Regions from separate parts of the Pseudoduganella sp. UC29_71 genome, predicted to be linked through region 1. Evidence: predicted binding sites of a transcription regulator. Region 1 holds the regulator's gene; each other region holds the start of a gene.
What was found. Region 1 encodes sigma-54, which starts transcription at its own class of promoters, with help from an activator protein. Its sites were predicted from a motif close to TGGCANGNAANCTGCTTT; they were not measured.

Region 1 (5,497 bases):
GGCGGTGGGTTGCACGGGCGGCCAGCACCGCTCGGTGTATATGGCCGAGCGCCTGGCGCGGCATTTCCACCCGACCGAACAGGTTGTCCTGCGCCACCGCGAGCAGTCGTGATCGGCGGGTTACGGCGTTCGCCTAACCCGCCCTACGGTTCGACGGTTTCGACGGTTCGACGGTTCACGTAGGGCGGGTTAGCGCGGGACGCGCGTAACCCACCATCACAGGTGCCGCAGCGGATGCGCGTGCGCCGGCCACGGCGGCGCGAAGAACGCCGCCACCATCTCCGGCGTCACCTCCTCCAGCGTCCCTGGCGACCAATTCGGCGCATTGTCCTTATCGATCACCAGCGCGCGCACGCCTTCCAGCACTTCCCCATGTTCGAAATTGCGCCGCACCAGGTTGCGCTCCATGCGCAGGCAGTCCGCCACGTCCAGCGCGGCGCCGCGCCTCAACAGCTCCAGCGTCACGCACATCATCAGCGGCGAGCGCGTCTGCATGGCCTGCAGCGCCTTCTGCGCAAACACATTCTCGTCACCGGCCAGCGAGGCCATGATGTCCGCCACGCTGTCCAGCGCGAAATGGCGCTCGATGGTGGCGCGCTCGGTCTCCAGCACGCCGGGGCCGGCCCGGAACCGCGCGCTATAGGCTTCAATCGCGTCGCGCAGCTCGCCGCCCGGCACCGCCTCCAGCAAGTCGCGCAGCGCTTCCCAGGCATCGGTCGGCACGTAGTGGTCCGCCAGGCCGACGTAGAGCGCGTCCGCCGCGCCCACGGTCAGGCCGGTCAGGCCCAGGTAGCGCCCCAGGCTGCCGGGCGCGTGCGACAGGAAATGGCTCCCGCCCACGTCCGGGAACAGGCCGATGTTTACTTCCGGCATGGCCATCTTGGTGCGGTCCGTCACAATGCGCACGCCGCAGCCGGGGCCGCCCTGCGAGATGCCCATGCCGCCGCCCATCACCACGCCGTCCATTAATGCGATATACGGTTTAGCGTAATAGTGGATCAGGTGGTTGAGCGCGTATTCTTCGGTGAAGAAATCCTCCAGCAGCGCGCTGCCGCCCTGCGGCGTGGCCGTGCCCACTTCGTGGAAGAAGCGGATGTCGCCGCCGGCGCACAGTGCTTTTTCGCTGCTGCTGCGGATCACCACGGCGGCTACGGCGCTGTCGTTGCGCCAGGCCATCAGTGCGGCCGTCAGGCTGCGCACCATGCCGAGGGAGAGGGAATTGAGCGCCTTGGGGCGGTCGAGGGTGATGAAGCCGGTGCCGTTGGCAACCGTGGTCAGGACGTGCTCGCTCATGCTGGATGTCTCTATGATTGTTAGAGCTCCATTTTAGCGCGGGCGCAAAAAAGGGCGCCAGATGCGCCCTTTGTTGGAGTGCCGGTGACCGTATTATGCGGTGGCGGCGGGTTCGTAAGTGTCGGGGAGGTGTTTGATGGCCGCGTGGCCATGCTCCTGCACTTTCGACTTGTATTTCATGACTTGGCGGTCCAGTTTGTCGACCAGCGTATCGATGGCAGCGTACAGGTCTTGCGACAGGCTTTCCACGTACACGGTCTTGCCGGACATTCGCAGATTGATCTCCGCTTTCTGCCTTTTCTCTTTCTCGGTGAGGTTATCTACAGTCAGGATGACAGCAATATCAATAACTTGATCGAAGTGGCGTTTGACCCGTTCCAGCTTGTTCTGCACGTATTCACGGATGGCGGGGGTCACTTCGAGATGATGTCCACTGATGGTGAGATTCATACACACTCCTAAAGATAAGGGCTCGTACGCTGTCGAATGTTATTGGAGCGCAGGGGAACCCAAGTAAAACTACAAAGCTTTACGCAGACTTACCGGAGGGATTTTCAAGGCTTCGCGATATTTGGCAACAGTCCGTCGCGCAATTACCATGCCCTGTTCACCCAGCATGTCCGCAATCTTACTGTCGGATAAAGGATTTTTCGGGTCTTCAGCTCCTGTCAATTGCACAATCAGCGCCCGTATCGCCGTCGAGGATGCTTCTCCTCCTGCTTCGGTGGCGACGTGACTGCCAAAGAAATATTTCAACTCAAACATCCCATGCGGAGTCAGCATGTATTTCTGAGTTGTTACGCGAGAAATAGTGCTCTCGTGTAGTCCCAGTGTATCAGCAATTTCACGCAACACAAGGGGTCTCATGGCAACCGCGCCATGGCTGAAAAAGTTCTTTTGTCTTTCTACTATCGCTTGTGCGACGCGCAGTATCGTGTCGAAACGCTGGCGCATATTCTTGATCAGCCACTTCGCTTCCTGCAGCTGCGCACCCATCGCGGTTTCGCCTTTGCCCTGCTTGAGCATGTTGGCGTACAGCGCGTTCACGCGCAGGCGCGGCATCACGTCGTTGTTCAGCGTGACCTGCCAGCCATTGCGCGCCTTCTTCACGATCACGTCCGGCACCACGTAGTCGGACACGTCGGAAGCGAACTCGGCGCCCGGATGCGGATTGCACTGGCGGATCACCGCCTGCGCTTCGCGCAAGTCTTCGTCGTCGCAATCGAGGGCTTTTTTCAGCTTGTTGAACTCGCGCTGCGCGAACCAGGCCAGGTGCTTTTCCACGATGCAGACAGCCATGCGGCGCGTCACCAAGGGCACGCCGGGCATGCGCTTGATCTGCAGCGCCAGGCACTCGGAGGCGCTGCGCGCGCCCACGCCGATGGGGTCGAAACTTTGCAGCAGGGTCAGCGCCGTCTGCAGTTCTTCCAGCTCCACGTCCGCCTCTTGCGGCAGGCGCGCGTGGATTTCCTCCAGCGGCTCTTCCAGGTAGCCGTTCTCGTCCAGCGCGTCGATGATCAGTTCCATCAGCACGCGGTCGCGCGGCTCCTGCACGGTCACGCGCATCTGCTCCATCAGGTGTTCGCGCAAGGTGCAGTGGCTCGCTTCGAGCTGCGGGCGCGCATCGTCGTCGTCCGGCGCCTTGCTGCGGCCGGCGTCGCTCCAGTCGGTGTCGGCTTCGGCGCCGCTGGCGCTGTCGCCTTCGCCGGTGGCGCCCTCGAAGGGATCGCCCTCGGCGGCCGGGGCGCTGTCCTGCGCGGGCGCGCCGACCTCGGCCGGAGAAGCGTCCGCGCCGTTAGGCTGGGTCTGGTTGATGGCGCCGTCGCTCAGCAGGCGCAGCGAGCGGTCCAGCGGGTCGTCCAGCCGCTCCAGCAAGGGGTTCTCGCCCAGCAGCTGTTCCAGTTCCTGGTGCAGCTCCAGCGTGGACAACTGCAGCAACCGGATCGATTGCTGCAGCTGCGGCGTCAGCGCCAGGTGCTGAGAGGTGCGGAGTTGCAGTGACTGTTTCATGGCGTCTTACATGCGGAAGTGTTCGCCCAGGTAGACGCGCCGCACCGATTCGTCGGCGATGATGTCGTCCGGACGGCCGGACGCCAGCACGCTGCCCTGGTTGATGATATAGGCGCGGTCGCAGATGCCCAGCGTCTCGCGCACGTTGTGGTCGGTAATCAGCACGCCGATGCCGCGCTCCTTGAGGAAGCGCACGATGCGCTGGATCTCGATCACGGCGATCGGGTCCACGCCGGCGAACGGCTCGTCCAGCAGCACGAAGCGCGGATTGGTGGCCAGCGCGCGCGCGATCTCCACCCGGCGGCGCTCGCCGCCCGACAGCGACAGCGCCTGGTTCTCGCGCAGCTTCTCGATCTGCAGGTCGGCCAGCAGGCGGTCCAGGCGTTCGTCGATCTCGGCCTTGCTCAGCGTTTTGCCGTTGACCTTCTGGATCTCCAGCACGGCGCGGATGTTCTCCTCCACCGTCAGCTTGCGGAACACCGACGCTTCCTGCGGCAGGTAGGACAGGCCCAGCGTGGCGCGCTGGTGTATCGGCATGCTGGACACGTCCACGCCGGCGATATCGATGCTGCCCGCGTCGGACGGCACCAGGCCCACGATCATGTAGAAGGAGGTGGTCTTGCCGGCGCCGTTAGGCCCCAGCAGGCCCACCACTTCGCCGCATTCGACCTGCAGCGACACGTCGTGCACCACCTGGCGCTTGCCGTAGGTTTTCTGCAGGCCGCGCACCACCAGGGTGCTGGTGCAGCCGTCCATGTTCTGCGTTATCTGCGTTGCTTCGGCCATCGTCATTTCCCCGCTGGCGGTTGCTGCGCCGGCGCGTCCGGCGGCGGGCGCTTGGTGGACGGCTGGATCACCATGGTGCCGCGGCCGCCGCCCGGCTTGCTCTCGCCGGTCGCGCTGTTTTTCACGCTGAAGAATTCCTTGCGGCTGTCGTAATAGATGAACTCGCCCTGCACTTCGTCGCTGGGCTTGCTGCCTTCCAGGCGGCGCACCTTGGCCTTGTTGAACAGCTTGACCAGCTCGATCTTGCCGTCGTACTCGATGCGTTCGGCTTCGCCCTCGACCCACTGGTCGCCCTCGCCGTCGCGCTTCTGGCGGAAGGTGGCCGGCGTGCCGGGCACGCTGGTCAGGGTGACGTACTGGTAGCCTTCCGGGTCCTGCGTGACCACCGCTTTCGATGACTTCATCAGCAGCGTGCCGCGCGTGAGGATCACGTTGCCGGTAAAGGTGCGGATCTGCTTCACGTCGTCCACGTCCACCTGGTCGAACTTGATTTCGGTGGGCTTGTAGGAGTCGGCCTTTTCAGCCTGGGCCAGCCCGGCTGCGCACAGCAGCAGGGCCGAGATCAGAATTTTTTTCATCGTTTATCCATTTTCTTGTTTGGTCTTGGCGGGCGCGTTTCGGGGCGGATACACGATCGTGCCGCGGCCCAGCAACTGCACCTGGCGCGTGGCGTTGTTGGCCTTCATGCCGGTGCCGGTCGCCGTGGCGCCGCCCTGCACGATCTGCACCGGCTGGTCGGTTTGCATGCGGTCCTCGTCCGGGTAGACGGTGAGCGCCTGCGTCGTCATCTGCATCGCCGGGCTCTTGCCCTGCGCCGCGCGGTCTATCTTCACGTTGCCCTTCAACTGCACGCGCGTGTTGTTCTCGTCCACGCGCGCGCGCTCCGCCGTCATGTCCATCGGCGGATGGGTGCTGCTCAAATTGCGCACCACCGGCTTGTCGATCTCGGACGCGTCGTCGATCGGGCGGTGCACCAGCTTGTCGCCGGCCACGATGTAGCTCGGCTTGCCGTCCTTGGTCATGCGCACCACGCTGAAGCGCTCGATGATGTAATCCGGCTCGTTCAGGCGCTTGTCGGCCAGCATCTCTTCTTCGCCGCGGTTCAGCAGCTGCACCAGCCAGAACGTGCCGCACGCAACGAAGACCCCGATCACCAGGGTCATGCTCAAGCGCCAGCGGTGCGCGGTTCGTTTACGCATAACTATGTACTTTCTCAGACCAGGAACTGGGCCATGACCTTATCGTAATTGCCGGTCGCGCGCAGCACGAATTCGCATACTTCGCGCACCGCGCCGCGCCCGCCGTGGGCGTCGGTCACGTGGTGTACGCGGCTGAGCACGTCGGCGCGGCCGTTCGGCACGCCCACCGCGAAGCCCACGCGCTTGAGGATCACCAGGTCCACCACGTC
Region 2 (5,497 bases), 150 kb from region 1:
GACCTGCTGCCGGAGAAGCACCTGCAGCTGCGCGCCCGCGCCTGGGAAATCGTGCGCGAGCTTACCGCCATGGAGCCGGCCATCTATGAGCCGCGCCGGCGCGGGCAGCTGGTGTCCGAGTACACGCAGCGCCACGGCGTGTCGCATCCCACCATCTACCGCTACCTGCGCCGCTATTGGCAGCGCGGCCAGACGCCGAACGCGCTGCTGCCCGATTACGCCAACTCCGGCGGGCGCGGCAAGACGCGCGCCGCATCCGAGGGCATCAAGCGCGGCCGGCCGCGCAAGGAGGGCGCCGCGCCGGGCGTGAACGTGGACGCGCAGATGCGGGCCGTGTTCCGCGTTGCCGTGGCGCGCCACGCCGTCACGCATCCGCCGCTGTCGCGCCGCGCCGTCTTCGACCAGATGCTGCGCGACTTCTTCTGCGAGCGCAGCGTCGCGCCGGGCACGCTGCGGGTGCAGCGCCATGAACCGGTCGCTGCGCTGCCCACCTTCGGCCAGTTCAGCTACTGGCTGGAACAGGACCACCTGATGGAAGCGCAGCGCATGGCACCCGCGCTGGCGGCCGACAGCGCCATCGCGCGGCCCGGCCGGCCGGGCGCCGCCTTCCGCGTGGAGGCCATGCAGGCGGACGTGCAACTGGTGTCGCGGGCGGACCGCAGCCAGGTCACCGGCAAGCCTTATCTGTACGTGGTGACGGACATCTTCAGCAGTGCGGTGGCAGGCATCTACGTGAGCATGGAGCAGCCCAGCTGGCGGCACGCGCTGATGGCACTGGCCAACAGCGCGGCCGACAAGCGCCGCTATTGCCTGCGCCACGGCCTGGATATCCCGTCCGGCGCGTGGCCGTCGCGCCATCTGCCCGAGCTGCTGTTCGCCGACGCCGCGCTGCTGGGCAGTGCGGACGATGGCGCGGATGGCGCACTGCTCAACAACTTCAACGTGCGCTGCCTGGTGGCGCCGCAGGAAGCGCCGTCGCCATGGAGCGCGGAGCTGGGCAAGCGCTTCGCGCTGCAGCCCTGCGCAGCCGGCCCCGCAGCCAGCCTCCCAGCCAGCCCCGCAGCCACCGTCGCAGCCCCCGCAGCCGGCCTGGCGGGCGGTCCCGCAGCTGCCAGCGGCGAGTGGGATGGCGGCCTGACGCTGCCCTGCGGCCGCCTGGACGCGGTGCTGGACCTGGAACAGTTCACGCGCGTGGCGATCAGCGGCGTGCTGGCCTACAATCACGCGCCGCTGGACGGCGGCCACACGCCGCAGCAACTGTGGGACTGGGGCGTGACGCAGCGCGGCACGGGGCTGCGCCAGTACGCCGAGGAGCTGGTGCATTGCAGCCTGCTGCCGGTGCACGACGCAGTGGTCACGGCCGAGGGCATCTGCCTGAACGGCACTTACTACAGCTGTGCGCGCGCCGAGGAAGGGCGCTGGTTCGAGCGCGCCGCCCAGCGCGGCCAGTGGCACGTGAAAGTGGCGTGCGACACCGCCAGCCTGGACACCGTCTACCTGCTGGACCCGCAGGCGCCGATGCACTTCCACGCCTGCCACATCGCCGAGCGCAGCGTGGCGCACCGGCGCCTGTCGTCGGCCGAGGTGGCGCGGCTGCGCGCCGGCGACTTCCCGGCCCGCCCACACAGCGCGCCGCATGGCCACTACGCCAGTTTCGAGCGCATCGTGGCGACGCTGACGGGCTAGCCGCCGCCTGCGCGGCGCATCCGCATGGTGCGTTGCATCAAAATAGTACGCGGCAATGCAAGGGCCGTGGCGCTGATACCGCCACGGCCTTTTGCATTATGGGGGAGACGATGGTTGGCTGAAATGGTGCAATGCAAAATAAAATGCTGAAGCGCCGAAAAGTCTCCTTTCTCCGCTGGGTGCCGCGTGCGGCGCGTGCCGCTGCGCCGCAGCGCGGGCCTGCGCCGGCCCGCAGCGACTTTGTTTTTCCCAGCCGCCGCATCTTTGTTTTATTTTGCATATGAATATTACATTTATGTTTTATTGGCACAGCGTTTGCTAAGGCAACAGGGTAGTTCCAACTACCAGGAGGTTGCCGATGATAAGCAGGAGAGATTTTTTGTACCGTGCCGCAGCGGTCGGCGGCACGGGTCTGATGCTGAACACGATGAGTGCCTGGGGCATGGGCATCGAATCGACGATGTCCGCGCCGCCGGCCCTGAGCGGCAGCGGCAAGGGCAAGAAGGTGGTGATCCTGGGCGCCGGCCTGGCCGGCATGACCGCCGCCTTCGAGCTGGGCAAGCTGGGGTACCAGTGCCAGGTGCTGGAAGCGCGCGCCTTTGCCGGCGGGCGCTGCCAGACGGCGCGCAAGGGCTTTGCGCTGACGGAACTGGGCGGCGAGGAGCAGCGCTGCCAGTTCGACCAGGGCCACTACATCAACCACGGCCCGTGGCGCATTCCGCTGCACCACCAGTCCACCTTGCACTACACGCGCCTGTTCGAGGTGCCGCTGGAAGTGATGGTCAACGACAACGATCATTCCATCGTCTACCTGGAGAACGGCGGCCCGCTGTCGAAGCAGCGCCTGCGGCCGGCGCAGATCAAGGCCGACATGCGCGGCCACGTGGCCGAGCTGCTGGCCAAGTCGGTCAAAGCGAAACAGATCGACCAGGCGCTCACCGAGCAGGACCAGCGCCTGTTGCTGGACTACCTGGCGCACGAGGGCCAGCTGGACGCGGGCGACCTGCGCTACAAGGGGCGCAGCGGCCGCGGCTACGCCGTCAATCCGGGCGCGGGCCTGATGCCCGGCGCCGGCAAGGAGTCAGACCCGCTGGGCTTCAAGGAGCTGCTGGAATCGAAGGTGGGCATATCTACAGCGCCGTGCAGGATTTCCCCATGCAGAACACCATGTTCCAGCCGGTGGGCGGCATGGACCAGATCGCGAAGGCGTTTGAAAAGCGCGTCGGCAAAGCCATCCGCTACCGCGCCGAGGTGCAGACCATACGCCACGGCGAAAACCACGTGGCGGTGACCTACAAGGACACCGCCAGCGGCAAGTTCACCACCGTGAACGCCGACTACTGCCTGTGCACCATCCCGCTGTCCGTGCTGCGCATGATAGAGACCGACTTCTCGCCCAGGTTCAAGGCCGCCATCAAGCAGGTGGCCTACGCGCCGGTCGGCAAGATCGGCCTGCAGATGAAGCGCCGCTTCTGGGAGGAGGACGACCAGATCTACGGCGGCCACGTGCTCACCGACATCAAGGGCATCAACACCATCTCGCTGCCGTCGTCGAACTGGCAGAAGCAGAAGGGCGTGCTGCTCGGCTACTACAACTACCAGACTTCGGCCATCGAGGTGAGCGCCATGACGCCGGCCGAGCGCGCCGAATTCGCCGTGGCGGCCGGGGAGAAGATTTTCCCGGCCTACCGCGAGTCGTTCGAAAGCGCCTTCTCCGTGGCCTGGCACCGGGTGCAGTACAACCTGGGCGGCTGGGCCGACTGGAACGAGGAGAGCCGCAAGCACGCCTACCCGGTGCTGCTGGAAGGCGAGGGCCGCGTGCTGCTGGCCGGCGAACACCTGAGCTACCTGACCGGCTGGCAGGCCGGCGCCATCGAATCGGCCTGGCAGCAGCTGGCCAAGATCCATGAAAGGGCCAGCGCATGAAGCCTTCCATTGCAAGCCTGGCGGCGGCCGCGTCGATCGCCGCCGTGCTGGCGGCGCCGCCGGCGCGCGCCGACGGCAAGGCGCTGTTCCAGAAGAACTGCGCCGCCTGCCACCAGGCCAGCGGCAAGGGCATACCCGGCGCCTTCCCCGCGCTGGCCGGCAACCCGCTGGTGCAGGGGCCGGCGCCGGAGGTGGCCACCGTGCTGCTGCAGGGGCGCGGCGGCATGCCCGATTTCAGCGCCAGCCTGAGCGACGACGAGATCGCCGCCGTGCTCAGTTTCGCGCGCAGCACCTGGGGCAACCAGGCGCCGCCCCTGAAGGGAGAAGAAGTGAGCACGCTGCGCAGCCGCCTCGGCGTGCCGCCATACGCGAACGGCCAGATGTCCAACAAACACTGAAAGAGACCATGAACAAAGCTACCGTAACGAACGCCTTCGCCGTCCTGGCGCTGCTGTCCGGCTACGCCGCCGCGCAGGCGCAGGACATCGTCCGCCACAAGATCCCCGGTTCGGACTTTCCGATCGCCCAGGCGGTGACCCTGCCGCCCGGCGCCACCATCCACTTCATCAGCGGCCAGGTGCCGCCGGTGGTCGACAAGGCCGCCGCGCCCGATTCGCTGGCCGCCTACGGCGACACCCGCACCCAGACCATGGGCGTGCTCAAGAAGATAGACGAAATCCTCAAGGGCATGAACCTGGCCATGGGCGACGTGGTGAAGATGCAGGTCTTCCTGGTGGGCGACCCGGCCAAGGGCGGGCGCGCCGACATCAAGGGCTTCATGGAGGCCTACACCCAGTACTTCGGCGGTTCCCAGCCCAACCTGCCCGCGCGCGCCGTGATGCAGGTGGCCGCGCTGAACGTGCCGGGCTGGCTGGTGGAAATCGAAGTGGTCGCCGCAAAAAAATAAAGCACAACAAAGTCACTCAACATTGAAGGGGTATCGTTATGCAGAAGGCCAAACTGAAAGCATGCGCAGCAGCCGTCATGGTGCTGTACTCGGGACTGTCGCTCGCGGCCGGTGAAGGCGCCGGCGGCGGCCAGGCCGAAGCGGTGGCCGGCGCCGCCGTCACGCCCTCGTCGGCCGGCGCGGTGATCGTCACCGGCACCCGCGCCAGCGGCCTCAAAGTGGAAAACAGCGCCTCGCCCATCCAGCTGCTGGACAACGCCTCGCTGGCCCGCACCGGCCAGCCCGACCTGATGCAGGCGCTGGCGCAGAACCTACCGTCCTTCACGGCCCAGGCCTTCGGCGGCGACACCGCCAACCTGACGCTGTCGGCGCGCCTGCGCGGCCTGAGCCCCAACAATACGCTGGTGCTGGTGAACGGCAAGCGCCGCCACGGCACCTCCAACCTGGCGGTGCTGGGCGGGCCGTTCCAGGGCGGCGCGGCGGCCGACCTGAGCTACATCCCGGTGGCCATGATCGACCACATCGAGGTGCTGCAGGACGGCGCGGCCGCGCAGTACGGCACCGACGCCATTGCCGGGGTCATCAACATCATCCTCAAGTCCAACAGCAAGGGCGGCACCTTCAACGTCAACGGCGGCGGCTACTCGGACGGCGGCGGCAGGACCGCCGACGGCATGGGCAACGTCGGCTTCGCGCCCTTCGACAAGGCCTTCGTGAGCCTGAGCGCCGAATCGAAGTACCACGACTTCAGCAACCGCGGCGGCCTCGATCCGCGCGTGGTGGACGCGGCCAACATCAAGAAGATGCCGCTGCTGCAAGCGCCCGGCTACCCCAACCTGAACAAGATCAGCGGCGACGCGCAATACCACCTGACCGTGTTCGGCCTGAACGCCGGCTACGAGATCGACGACGACACTTCCCTGTACGCCTTCGGCACCGTGGGCCGCAAGGAGGCGCGCGCCTTCGAGAACTACCGCA
Region 3 (5,497 bases), 2.7 Mb from region 1:
TGAGCCAATTCGGAAGTATTCAAAGCCTGTTCTTTCGCTAGCGTGCATGATGAAGACCTCAAATTTTATCATGCGCGCCCCATTCGAGAATCATGCATAGGGCATATACCATGGTTGCAAGCAATACAGCAGCATCGGCAGCAACACCGGGCAACGACAAGGACGCCCCCCTCAAGGAAGATATCCGCCTGCTCGGCCGCCTGCTGGGCGACGTGCTGCGCGCCCAGGAAGGCGAGGACGTGTACGCGGTGGTCGAGACCATCCGCCAGACCGCCGTGCGCTTCCGCCGCGAAGCCGACGCCGGCGCGGCCAAGGAACTGGACGGGATGCTGAAGATCCTCACGCGCGAACAGACCATCACCGTGGTGCGCGCCTTTTCCTATTTCTCGCACCTGGCCAACATCGCCGAGGACCAGCACCACATCCGCCGCCGCCGCGCCCACTTGCTGGCCGGCTCCAGGCCGCAGCAAGGCAGCGTGAGCTACGCCCTGTGCAAGCTGGCCGGCGCCGGCGTGGACGAGCCCACCGTCACCGGCTTCTTCGAGAACGCGCTGATCTCGCCGGTGCTGACCGCCCACCCGACCGAGGTGCAGCGCAAGTCCATCCTGGACGCCGAGCACGACATCGCCCGCCTGCTGGCCGAGCGCGACCTGCCGCTCACGCCCAAGGAAAGCGCCGCCAACCTGCACCTGCTGCGCGCGCGCGTGGCCACGCTGTGGCAGACCCGCATGCTGCGCTACTCCAAGCTCACCGTGGCCGACGAGATCGAGAACGCGCTGTCCTACTACCGCATCACCTTCCTGCGCGAGCTGCCCGGGCTGTACGACGACATCGAGGCCGACATCGCCGCGCAATACCGGCAGCCCGGCCCGGACGGCCAGTCGCAGCCCAACCCCATCAGCGCGCCCTACGTGCAGATGGGCAGCTGGATAGGCGGCGACCGCGACGGCAATCCCAACGTCAATGCCGGCACCATGCGCCACGCGCTGGCGCGCCAGGCCACCACCATCCTCGACTTCTACCTGGACGAGACCCACACCCTGGGCGCCGAACTGTCGGTGTCGACGCTGATGGTGCGCTGCACGCCCGCCTTGCAGCTGCTGGCCGACTCCTCCACCGACACTTCCGACCACCGCAGCGACGAGCCCTACCGGCGCGCGCTGATCGGCATCTACGCGCGCCTGGCCGCCACCGCGCGCGCCCTGGGCGCGGCCAACATCCTGCGCCAGGAAGTGGGCCATGCCGAGCCGTACGAGCACGCCGCCGCCTTCGCGGCCGACCTGCAGATCCTGATCGATTCGCTCAACGCCAACCACGGCGCCATGCTGGTGCAGCCGCGCCTGTCCACGCTCAGGCGCGCGGCCGACATCTTCGGCTTCCACCTGGCCTCGCTGGACATGCGCCAGAGTTCGGACGTGCACGAGCGCGTGCTGGCCGAGCTGTTCGCCAAGGCCGGCGCGGCGCCCGACTATGCGGCGCTGGACGAGGAAGCCAAGGTGGCGCTGCTGCTGGCCGAGCTGGCGCAGCCGCGCCTGCTGTACTCGCCCTACATCGAATACTCGGCCGAAACCGCCTCGGAGCTGGCGGTGCTGGGCGCGGCGCGCGAAGTGCGCCAGCGCTACGGCGCGCGCGCCATCCGCAACTACATCATCTCGCATACGGAAACCGTGTCCGACCTGCTGGAAGTGCTGGTGCTGCAGCAGGAAACCGGCTTGCTGCAGCCTGCCGCCGGCGGCGCCGCCACGCTGGACCTGATGGTGATCCCGCTGTTCGAGACCATCCCCGACCTGCAGCGCGCGGCCGGCATCATGGAACGCCTGATGGCGCTGCCCCTGGTGCGCCAGCTGATCGACGCGCAAGGCGGCCTGCAGGAGGTCATGCTGGGCTATTCGGACTCCAACAAGGACGGCGGCTTCCTCACCTCCAACTGGGAGCTGTACAAGGCCGAGCTGGGCCTGGTGGAGGTGTTCGCCAAGGCCGGCGTGAAGCTGCGCCTGTTCCACGGCCGGGGCGGCACCGTGGGCCGGGGCGGCGGTCCCAGCTACGAAGCCATCCTGGCGCAGCCCAAGGGCACGGTGAACGGGCAGATCCGCCTCACCGAACAGGGCGAAATCATCGCCTCCAAGTTCTCCAACGCGGAAATCGGACGCCGCAACCTGGAGCTGCTGGTGGCTGCTACGCTGGAGGCGAGCCTGATGCCACCGGTGGCGGACGACGCGCAGCGCGCCCAGCTGGCCGGCTTTGAAGCGGTGATGGCGGAGATTTCCGAACGCGCCTACAAGGCTTACCGCAACCTGGTCTATGAAACGCCCGGCTTCACCGACTACTTCTTCTCGGCCACGCCGATCGCCGAAATCGCCGAACTGAACCTGGGTTCGCGCCCGGCCTCGCGCAAATCGACGCGCCGCATCGAAGACCTGCGCGCCATTCCGTGGGGCTTCTCGTGGGGCCAGTGCCGTTTGCTGCTGCCGGGCTGGTACGGCTTTGGCAGCGCCATCGGCTCGTGGATCGAGGACGGCGAGGCCGAAGGCCAGCGCGAGGAACGGGTGGCGCAGCTGCGCGCCATGTTCCAGCACTGGCCCTTCTTCGCCACCCTGCTGTCGAATATGGACATGGTGCTGGCCAAGACCGACCTGGCCATCGCTTCGCGCTATTCGCTGCTGGTGCAGGATACCGAGCTGCGCGAACGCATCTTCAAGCGCATCACGGCCGAACACGCGGCCACGCTGGCCTGCCTGGAGCGCATCACCGGCGCCAGCGAGCGGCTGGCCGGCAATCCGCTGCTGGCGCGCTCGATCCAGAACCGCTTCGCCTACCTGGACCCGCTGAACCACTTGCAGGTGGAACTGATCAAGCGCCACCGCTCGGTGTCGCACGAGCCGGGCAAGGTGGACGAACGCGTCCACCGCGGCATTCACCTGTCGATCAACGGCGTGGCGGCAGGGTTACGCAACACCGGCTGACAAGACACATTCTTTCAAATTGGAAATGTCGAAAAATCTTACAAATTGTTATTTAACCAAAAATCAACTGCCAAGTAACTAGCTGATTGCATGGCGCATTCTCCTACAGGCACGGGTTATGCATTCCTACTCATACCCCAACCCATAACCGACGGAGAAAGCCATGAATGTCAAAAAGGTTATCCGCGTGGCGCTGACTGCCTGCACACTGCTGGCAGGCGCGGCCCACGCGACCACGTTGAACCTGCCCGATGCGAATCCGCTATCGGCCACCACGTACAACAACTTCACCGTCTACTCGCTCGACCTGCTGCAGCAGTGCCAGCCCGTCGATCCACGCTGCCAGCCCAGCGGCCCCTACCCTGTCGCGTCCAGCCCGGGCGCAATCAAGGACCAGGCGGTTATCCTGAATTCATCCAACGGCCAGACCAATCTATCCAACGACCCGTTCGCCAACGGCTCGTCCGTCGATGAAATTTTCCTGACCCCGACCGGCAACCAGAGTTCCAGCTATACCATGACCGACGTCGGCGGCCAGTTTGTTGGCGACCAGACCAACCGCTGGGACATCAAACTGTCCCAACTGCAAAGCTACCTGGGCACGCATGATCTGGTATTCCTGTTCGACAACAACCAGTCCGGCAACGGCAGCAACCAGTATGTCAACATCTGGGGCCAGGCCCGCATCATCGATGCGGCCGGCAATACCGTAAGCGGCCTGTGCTTTGAAATCAGCACCGGCTCCGGCTGCGGCACGGACAACCCGCTCGACGACTCGACCTTCCTGCCGGTGATCTCGGATTTCTGCGTGGATAAGGTGACCGGCGCCTCGTACAAAATAGGCCTGGCGCAGAACGCCGGCGATTGTCCTGTCGAAGCAGGCCACCCGCAAGGCGGCTACCAGGTCAACAACAACATCAGCACCAGCACGGCCGAGTTTGCCGCGGTCAACCTGGCACTGAGTGCTGCCGCGCTCGATCCGCTGAACGGCGAGCTGTTCCTGTCCATTAATATCCGCTACACCGGCAACGACGCCGGCGCCGAGCAGCTGTGGATTTGCAGCGCCTGCGACGTCACCGGAGAACGCGTCAACGTGCCGGAACCGGCCACGCTGGCCCTGTTTGGCATCAGCCTGCTGGGACTGGCATTCTTCCGCCGCCGTAACGTCTGACTCTGTTGAATCCGGGGCCGCCTCGCGCGGCCTCGGCAGCTCCTGCGGCGCGGGCCGGCCGCGCCCGCCAGCGCCCCATGCCCGCTAATGCCCCTTCCCCGCCTCGTCCCGCACGGCTTTCACCTGCGCTTCGCTCACCCTGGCCGCACCGCCCCAGCTGGCGCGCATATAGTTCGCCAGGTCCGCGACTTCCTTGTCGGCCAGCTTGCCGGCAAAGCCCGGCATTTCCTGCATGCTCTCCCTGTCGCCGAAATGCTGCGCGGCGATGCCGTCCAGCGTGACGGCGATCAGGTTGTGCGGATCGGCGCTGCGCACCGAGCTGTTGCCCTTCATCGGCACCGCCACGTGCGGCTTGCCGCCGCCGTCCAGGCCATGGCAGCCCGCGCATACCGCGATATAGGTGCGGCGGCCGGCGTCGATGTCCGCCCCGGTCGGGTTGGCCAGCTTCAGCGCCTGCGGCGCCAGGGGCTTGTCGCCCATCAGGTAAGTGGTCATGGCCTTCACGTCGCCCGGCTGCATGTACTGCGTGCTCAGGTGCACCACCTCGAACATCTCGCCCGTGGCCGAGCCTTGCGGCGCCACGCCGGTGGTCAGCAGCGATGCCAGGTCGGCCTCGGTCCAGCCCATGGCAGCCAAACCGGCCGGCGTGATGTCGGGCGCGCCGATGCGGGCCATGCGGTTACCGGTCAGGGTGCGCGACAAGTCCATCTGCCCCAGCGCGCCGCGCGGCGTATGGCACTCCGCGCAATGGCCCAGCGTGTTGGACAGGTAGCGGCCGCGTTTCCATTCGGCCGACTGGCCTTGCGAGGCGTCGGTCAGCTCGTCCTTCAGGAACAGCATGTTCCAGAAACGCACGCCGAAGCGCATGTTGTAGGGGAACTTCAGGTCCGGCTCCTTGTTCGCCACCCTGGCCGGTTTCACCTGCATCAGGTAAGCGTAGATCGCGTCGCTGTCGGCGCGCGCCATGGAACGGTAGGACGTGTAAGGCATGGCCGGGTACAAATGCTTGTCCGGCGTGACGCCGTCGCGCAGCGCGGCGTAGAACTCATCCGCGCTCCAGCTGCCGATGCCGTGTTCCTTGTCGGGCGTGATGTTGGTGCCGTAGAAGGTGCCGAACGGCGACTTCAGCTCCACGCCGCCGGCCCACTGCGCGCCGGACGCCGTGGTGTGGCAGGCCGCGCAGTCGGCCAGCTTGGCCAGGTAGCGGCCGCGCTCCACCATCTCCTTGTTGCTGGCGGCCGGCGCCGTGGCGCCGCTGCCGCCCTTGCCGCAGCCGCCCAGCAGCGCCAGCACGGCAACCGTGATCGCGCCTGCCGCCGCGCGGGGAAGGAAGGCGCGCATCATGTGCCCTCCTTCACCAGCC

Region 2: ACFJI2_RS30170 (flavin monoamine oxidase family protein) is a predicted target of sigma-54. The motif match lies at 1,991-2,008, and genes of this name have one in related genera.
Region 3: ACFJI2_RS17110 (PEP-CTERM sorting domain-containing protein) is a predicted target of sigma-54. The motif match lies at 3,071-3,088, and genes of this name have one in related genera.

What each region holds. Positions count from the first base shown of each region.
Region 1 is NZ_CP170549.1:6,607,161-6,612,657, reverse strand. It holds gene rapZ (RNase adapter RapZ) at 1-112, shown strand, start outside; gene ACFJI2_RS29565 (enoyl-CoA hydratase/isomerase family protein) at 217-1,293, opposite strand; gene hpf (ribosome hibernation-promoting factor, HPF/YfiA family) at 1,387-1,743, opposite strand; gene ACFJI2_RS29555 (RNA polymerase factor sigma-54) at 1,813-3,303, opposite strand; gene lptB (LPS export ABC transporter ATP-binding protein) at 3,310-4,089, opposite strand; gene lptA (lipopolysaccharide transport periplasmic protein LptA) at 4,092-4,667, opposite strand; gene lptC (LPS export ABC transporter periplasmic protein LptC) at 4,671-5,288, opposite strand; gene ACFJI2_RS29535 (KdsC family phosphatase) at 5,303-5,497, opposite strand, start outside.
Region 2 is NZ_CP170549.1:6,760,657-6,766,153, forward strand. It holds gene ACFJI2_RS30165 (hypothetical protein) at 1-1,686, shown strand, start outside; gene ACFJI2_RS30170 (flavin monoamine oxidase family protein) at 2,066-2,977, shown strand; gene ACFJI2_RS30175 (flavin monoamine oxidase family protein) at 2,875-3,612, shown strand; gene ACFJI2_RS30180 (cytochrome c) at 3,609-4,010, shown strand; gene ACFJI2_RS30185 (RidA family protein) at 4,019-4,519, shown strand; gene ACFJI2_RS30190 (TonB-dependent receptor plug domain-containing protein) at 4,558-5,497, shown strand, end outside.
Region 3 is NZ_CP170549.1:3,872,698-3,878,194, forward strand. It holds gene hemC (hydroxymethylbilane synthase) at 1-23, opposite strand, end outside; gene ppc (phosphoenolpyruvate carboxylase) at 111-2,963, shown strand; gene ACFJI2_RS17110 (PEP-CTERM sorting domain-containing protein) at 3,127-4,134, shown strand; gene ACFJI2_RS17115 (c-type cytochrome) at 4,219-5,478, opposite strand; gene ACFJI2_RS17120 ((2Fe-2S)-binding protein) at 5,475-5,497, opposite strand, start outside.